DNA from 2 places in the Weissella coleopterorum genome. Region 1 is predicted to be linked to the other one. Evidence: riboswitches for the same ligand, from Rfam matches in the RefSeq annotation. Region 1 holds a riboswitch; the other holds the start of a gene.
What was found. Region 1 has a riboswitch for thiamine pyrophosphate ahead of thiM (hydroxyethylthiazole kinase). Riboswitches for the same ligand answer to the same signal wherever they lie in the genome.

Region 1 (3,678 bases):
ACAACGCTAAAATTCCGGCAACGGGATCTGACTGACTAACTGCAACTTCAATATGCTTTAAGTAGGTTAAATTGTGGTCTCCCACTGAAATATTTGACAAATCCTCATCTGGTTTTAAAGCTTGATGGGCCTCTGCTTCCAAACCATTGCCATGGGGTTGTTGCGCTTGGAGCGTTTGAGGTAGTTTTTGAGTCACCGTCTGAAAAAAAGCATCAAATTTATCTACATAAAAATGATCTTGTGCGACATAATAGTTGCGAGCATTTTGTGATAAGGTTCCATTAATTAACGCTTGAACAAAAGCAGTGCCAGCAATCGTTTGTCGTTTTGCTTTTGATTTTGATAATAAATACTGATTAAATTTCATACCACGCTCCTTTGATCGCTTCAATGGTTAATTTAGGCGTTGTCGCCTGCGTTAGGAGTGAAATTACTGCCACGCCATCCAAAGCAAGTTGGGCCAATGCTGGTACAACTTGCTCGGTAATCCCCCAATGGCTACAATCGGTAGTTTATTCTCCATTAGCAACGTTTTTAATTTGGTGAGCCCAATGGCTGGTGCGGCATCAACTTTGGATTGTGTCGCAAAAATTGGCCCAATCCCCAAATAATCTGCTCCGCTCTTTTGAGCAGCTTGCAATTCTGTTGCATTTGAGACTGACAGACCGATCAACATCGATGTCGTCTGTGGGAGTGCTAGGGCCGCTTGAACTTGATCACTCTGCCCCACATGCAACCCATCAGCATGAATTAATTGAGCAAGCTCTATATCATCATTAATAATAAACAGTATTTGCCACTTTTTAGCCGCTTTTTGTAATATTTGGACGACCTCCAAACGTTCCGTAGCGCTCTGATAATGGAAACCCTTATCTCGGAATTGATACGCTGTTATTCCTGCCTGCATTAAAACGATAATTTTTTCTGTGAATTCAACTAACGTTAAGCCAGGATAGTCTTGTGGCCCTGCAACTAAATAACATCGTAATTGTGATTTTTTCATTTTTCCCCCGTCACCCAATGATTTAACGGACCATGTCCATGCCCCACTCGAATGGTTTCTTGAATCGCTTGATTCATAAACATTTTTGCTCGGGGCATAATCACAGCCAAATCTTCATCCCGTGCTAATCCAGCTACGATAAACGCTGCCAACGTATCCCCGGTTCCGTGAGTCCGATTTGTTGCGATACGTGGCGCTTCATACCAAGTCATCGTTCCATCTGCAAATAACATTAAGTCTCGCACCAGCGTGCCGGCTTGATGACCGCCTTTAACTAATACATTTTGGGCTCCCAAATTTTGTAAATCCTTTGCTGCCCGCTCCATCTCTTGATCACTCTTTATTTCACGTTCTAAGAGAACTTCCGCTTCAGCTAGGTTAGGAGTGATAACTTCGGCTAGTGGGATTAGTTCGTACTTAACTAATTCGATTGCCGCTGTTTCCAACAATGGTACTCCACCCTTTGCCACCATCACGGGATCAACAACTAAATGTTTAACCGGAAATTGATGAAGCCCATCAATGACAGCTTGAACGCGAATTTGATCAAAGAGGGCACCCGTTTTAGCCGCGGTAATATCCAAATCCGTAAAAATTGATTTGAACTGTGCCAAAATGATATCCGCCTGAGTTGGTTCAATTGCCTGAACCCCTTGTGTATTTTGTGCGGTAATTCCTGTGACAACTGTCGCAGCATAGACTCTTTGATTATGAAAAGTTTTTAAATCGGCATTAATTCCAGCACCGCCACTCGAGTCAATTCCCGCGATGGTCACTACTTGTGGTATCTCAATCATCCTTGCTTCACCTCACTGATCTGTTGCATCTTTGTCCATGTCATTTTATATAATTGATCCATTAAGACCGGCATCAGTTGCCCTGGTTGATGCTCAACCTGATCACTTGCTAATGTACCAGCTGTCGCCATCAGCATGGTCGCCGTCAACCCTGCTTGAACATAATCTTGGGTGACTGCAGCAAAGCAACCAACAAGACCACTCAATAGATCACCCGCTCCGACATTCACCGCCAATAAAGGATTATCATTCTCCACCAACCAAGTTTTTTCACCATCCGTAATCACATCAACAACCCCCGTTTGAATAATCACGGCGCCCGTTAATTGCGCTGCGCGTTGCGGAATATTTATCTGCAACGATGCCTGTGTATCGGCATCAATCCCTTGACCTTGACCTTTTGATTCGGCAAACCAAGCTATTTCAGCCGCATTACCTCGAATTATGTCAAATTTTACTGCTACCCTTAATCGTTGAATAAATGAACTCCGATAAGGCATCGCTACCGCTACTGGATCTAAAATGACTGGCTTCCCAGCTCGATTCGCCATTTGTCCCATTAAAATAACCATTGGTAAGTCTTTTTCCTGTAAAGTACCAATATTAATCACGACTGCCTGCGCAATTTCAACCAATTCTGGAACTTCTAGCACTTCTTGCGTCATCAACGGTGAGGCCCCAATCATACTAATTCCATCGGCCACGTGTTGCTGCGTCACAGTATTAGCATAGTTTAAAATCAATGGTTTTTGCTGTTTAACTGCTTCCAATAACATTACATCTCCTCCACTTTAAGAAAATTAATTGATCTCATTAATAATTAAAAAACTCAATTAATTTGCCACGTCGCCGTCACAAATTAATTGAGTTTTATTTTATTCTCAGTTAATATGTCACTTCCCTCCGCAAGTCTTAACTTAATCAGGTTCAAAGGGTCCGGTTAACCGTCTCAGCAAATGCTCCCCTAGTGAATAAAATATTTAATTATAGTCTTATTCTAGCACGCTCCGCATAAATGTTCAATTTATGCTGCGTGAATTAAAAAAAGGCCGAAACAATTAAGTTTCGACCGATCAAGCATATATTAATTAACTTGAAGTTATTACCTATTTTTCAACTGCTTGTAATGCTTGGTTATTATCCAATTGAGATTTACCAGCTTTTCCGTGCTTTTGCAAGAAGTACATTCCAAGCCACAATAATAGAACTGAAATAACCATAAAGATGCATAAGATACCAATTGAATGCCAAACCTGACCAACCCCTAATCCAGATGTCATCGCTTGACGCAATCCAAGAATTGAGTATGTCATTGGTAGGAATGGGTGAATGACATTATAGAAATTGCTTGTCATTTCCATTGGGAAGGTTCCACCAGAACCACCAAGTTGTAGCATCAAAAGTACCATTGCAAGGAAACGACCAGGGTTATCAAAGACCATTGATAGGAACATAACGATCGCCATCGAAGTCAATGAGAAAATAATCGTTACCATAAACATCTGTACTGGATGCTCTGCCTTTAATCCAGCCAACATCATTAAGAGTGGCTCAATCACTGCCATTGCAATTGCCATAATCGTTCCGATTGTCACCTTACTGAAGAACCAAGCCGTAGCTGATTGCCCCGGAGTTGAAACCTTACGAATTGGGAATGCAAAGTTAAAGACAATTGCTCCAACGAACAAAGCAAGCGACAAAACATATGGTGCCAAAGCATATCCATAGTTTGGTACTGAACTATACTTCGAATGTGATAGTTTAGCAGGTGAAACGAATTGCTTAATATTACGGTCTGTAATCTTAATACCACCCGCTTTATCAGCTCCTGCTTGAAGAGCTGAAGCTAAGGTTCCGTTTCCATCCTTCAATTGGTTC
Region 2 (3,678 bases), 800 kb from region 1:
TATACACTTTGTTCTAAAGTGTGGCCTAACTCTAATCGGCTTACCGACTCGGCAATCAATTGAGGTGTCCAGTAATCGGACTGCTGACTAACTTTTGAACTAACCGCAAATTCTGCTCGAGGAGTTAGTTCAATAAATTGATGGCTGGCCGTTTGGAAGCCATATCCAACTAGTTTTGACCAAGGTTTAGGTGTTTTTTGGGTCTTCCAAGTTAATTGACCACTGAGCGGAATTTGACGACTAAGGGTCTTTAACAATGTTGATTTACCCGAACCATTTGCGCCTGAAAGTAGGCCAATTGAGGCTGCGGGGATGTTGAAATTATTTGACTTCAAAAGTAATTGATCCTGTTGGATCAATTTTAAATTATGCCAACTTAGTGGTCCCATTGTTAAATCAGAATGGTCTAAAAATATTACGGGCGGGTTCTGACTGAGTTGCTGTTGGTCACCTAATTTTAATTCGCCTGTTGCTGTGATCTGATAATGGTGATCAATAATTGACTGATAATTATTGAGATCATGATCAGTAATAATGATAGTTTTAGCATGCTGAACTTGAATTTGCTTTAACAATTTTAATAGGGCTAGACGCGAACTTGGATCAACATTGGCAAATGGTTCATCTAATAAGATGATATCGGTGTCCATCGCAAGAATAATGGCTAAAGCAATTTTTTGTTGTTCTCCTCCAGATAATTGTAGTAATGGCCGATCGGCTAAATTTATTAAATTTAGTTCTGCTAAAACGGTTTGAATTCGAGGCTGAATTTGACTCTGTGGGGTTTTGATATTTTCTAAGGCAAAAGTTAATTCTTCTTGTGCGGTTTGCATGGTAAATTGGCGTGTGGGATTTTGAAATAAGAGAGCAATTCGTTGCGCTCGATCGAAAGGGACAACCGTGTGAACCGGATATTGATTAATTAAAATGGTCCCGGTTTGTGGTTTTTCAAGTCCGGCCATTAGCCGCATTAAGGTTGATTTTCCGGCCCCACTCGGTCCACTTAGTAAATTAAAACTGTTCGGTTGAACCTTCCAACTAATATTCTTTAAGACGGATACTCCTGGTGATGCATAGGTATGTGATAAATTATTAATGGTTAAGGTTGTCATAGGCTATTTTTGAATTACTCCGGTGCGAGCAAGTAGTTTGTCAATTAAATAGATTAATATGCCGGCAAAGAAGCCTGCTGAAATGAAACGAATCAAGAATAGCAGAGCTAACATAGGTAGATGATAAGCTAGATAACCTGATTGGAAGAGATCCCAGATAAAAGTGAAGCAAGTCATCATTAATGCAGAAATGAAAAGGTTTATTTTAGGTTTTGGTTGATACTTCGTACTGGCAAAACCAACTTCTGCACCCAGTCCTTGAATCAAACCAGAAACTAGATTCATGGCCCCCCATTGGGAGAATAAAAACATTTCAATGGTCGCAGCTAAAAATTCACCTAGGGTAGCAGAGCCAGGTTTTTTAATTAAACGACCGGCCAGAGGTCCGGCCATCAACCAAACGCCCAATGTCGCATCATTTGCAAATGGTTTGAGCGGGGTTGCTGCGATTAATGTGTATGAGAAGCCCCAAATTTGGTAAATAACCCCAAAGAAAAGGGCAATGATGGCCAAAAAAATAACATCTTTGAGTTGCCAGTGAGAATGAGTTTTAGAAATAGTTTGCATGAGAATGCCTCCAAAATTTTTTTGATATTTCAAACAAAAACCGTTCTTTAGACATGCTGAAAGCACGTAAAGAACGGTTGTTTACAATTTAGAGTAAATAACCAAGCTTCCTTCGTCGGTGCTAACCGTAGCAGGTTCAATGGGTTACTTCTCAGCTCAAAAATGAGCGCCCCAGCTTGTTTGATATGTCAAAATCAGTTTAAGGCTTTTTGGAATAAAAAGCAATTAAATACATTAAGATAAATAGTTTTTATTCAGTTACTGATTTGACGCTCATTTTTTGGTAAAATAGAAAGTAACAGAAAATGGAGGAATGAGCGGGTGGAGCATGAATTAAAGTTGATTGGCTTGAGCACTAATCATGAGTTAGCACAAAAAATTGCGGATGAGATGGGTGCAGCTTTGATGCCAATGACCATCAATCAATTTGCTGATGGCGAGATTTATGAACGAATTTTAGATAGTGTGCGTGGAGCCGATGTTTATATCATGGCGCCTATTTCTGGTGAAGTAAATGATAGCTTCATGGAGATTATGATCGTTGTTGATGCGCTACGCCGTGCGTCTGCACATGGAATTAACGTGATTATGCCATATTTTGGTTACGTGCGACAGGATCGTAAAACCAAGTCACGCGAACCGATTACAGCTAAAATGGTTTCATCATTACTTGAAATGAATGGTGTACAAAGAATTTTAGCGGTGGATCTGCACGCGGATCAAGTTCAGGGGTTCTTTGATATTCCTGTGGATCAGTTGTTAGCTGCTCCATTATTGACTGAATACTTCTTTGAACGTCATTTTAAGGCGGAAGAAACGGTGGTCTTTGCCCCTGATCATAATGGAGCAGGGCGGGCTCGACAATTTGCTTCAATTTTGGATGCAACTTGGGGGGTCATTAATGATCGTGCGGTTCAAGATGATATTAAAAGTCCAAATGGAATTGTAGGAGAAGTTGCCGGTAAAAGAGCCATCGTTATTGATGATATTATCGATACAGGTCGTCGTATGGTTACGTCTGCGCAAGCTTTAAAATACGCGGGTGCTACAGACGTTTCAGTTGTGGCTACACATGGGGTTTTGTCGGATGGGGCAGCAGAACGTTTAGCAGCATGCGAAGAAATTTCGCAGGTAATTATCACGGATACTGTGGAAGTTCCATCCGTTAAGCAATTTGATAAGTTGAAAATCATTACTGTGGCACCATTAATTGCTGCGGCAATTGAACGGGTACAAAATGATCAAGATCTATCAGGACTCTTGCGTTCGCGGTATAAGCCGGACGTGAAAATTTAAACTTAAGGCTAAATCTGATTAGGAGGAATGGAATTTATGGTATATGCAGCACAAGAAGATCGTTACGAAAAGGTTCCCGCTCGACGGGTTTCAGATTCAGGATTGATTCTACCAGCGCTTTCTTTTGGACTTTGGCGGAATCTCGGTGATCAAAAGCCGTTGGCTAACTCAAGAGAAGTGATCTTAAAGGCTTTTGATAATGGTATTTATTCATTTGATAATGCTTCAAACTATGGTCCATCCAATGGAAGTGCTGAGGAAACTTTTGGCGCAGTTTTCAACTCTGATTTGAAAGCTTATCGAGATGAATTGGTCATAACGACTAAAGCAGGTTATCATATGTGGCCTGGTCCACTTGGTGAATTTTCAGGCCGGAAAACATTGCGCGCTGCGTTAGATTTGTCATTGCAACGAATGCATTTAGATTATGTTGATATTTTTTATGCGCATCGTTGGGATCCTAATACTAATTTAGAAGAGACTGCGGTTGCACTGGATTCGTTAGTACGTCAAGGTAAGGCATTGTATGTGGGGGTTTCAAATTACACAGCCGAGCAAACTTTGGCTATCGCTGAAATTTTCAAGGAATTGCGAACCCCCTTTGTCACAAATCAGGTTTCATATAATATGTTGCATCGTAATGAGGCTGAAGATCATGATATGTTATCGATTTTGGATCAACATCATGCTGGATTAGTGGCGT

Region 2: it holds a riboswitch for thiamine pyrophosphate, as region 1 does, so the genes downstream of both, G7084_RS06530 (ECF transporter S component) here and thiM (hydroxyethylthiazole kinase) in region 1, are expected to answer to the same signal.

What each region holds. Positions count from the first base shown of each region.
Region 1 is NZ_CP049888.1:460,597-464,274, reverse strand. It holds gene G7084_RS02455 (TenA family protein) at 1-367, opposite strand, end outside; gene G7084_RS02450 (thiamine phosphate synthase) at 431-1,003, opposite strand; gene thiD (bifunctional hydroxymethylpyrimidine kinase/phosphomethylpyrimidine kinase) at 1,000-1,800, opposite strand; gene thiM (hydroxyethylthiazole kinase) at 1,797-2,576, opposite strand; TPP riboswitch at 2,682-2,776, opposite strand; gene G7084_RS02435 (YhgE/Pip domain-containing protein) at 2,907-3,678, opposite strand, start outside.
Region 2 is NZ_CP049888.1:1,280,853-1,284,530, reverse strand. It holds gene G7084_RS06535 (ABC transporter ATP-binding protein) at 1-1,112, opposite strand, end outside; gene G7084_RS06530 (ECF transporter S component) at 1,116-1,679, opposite strand; TPP riboswitch at 1,770-1,863, opposite strand; gene G7084_RS06525 (ribose-phosphate diphosphokinase) at 2,001-2,975, shown strand; gene G7084_RS06520 (aldo/keto reductase) at 3,012-3,678, shown strand, end outside.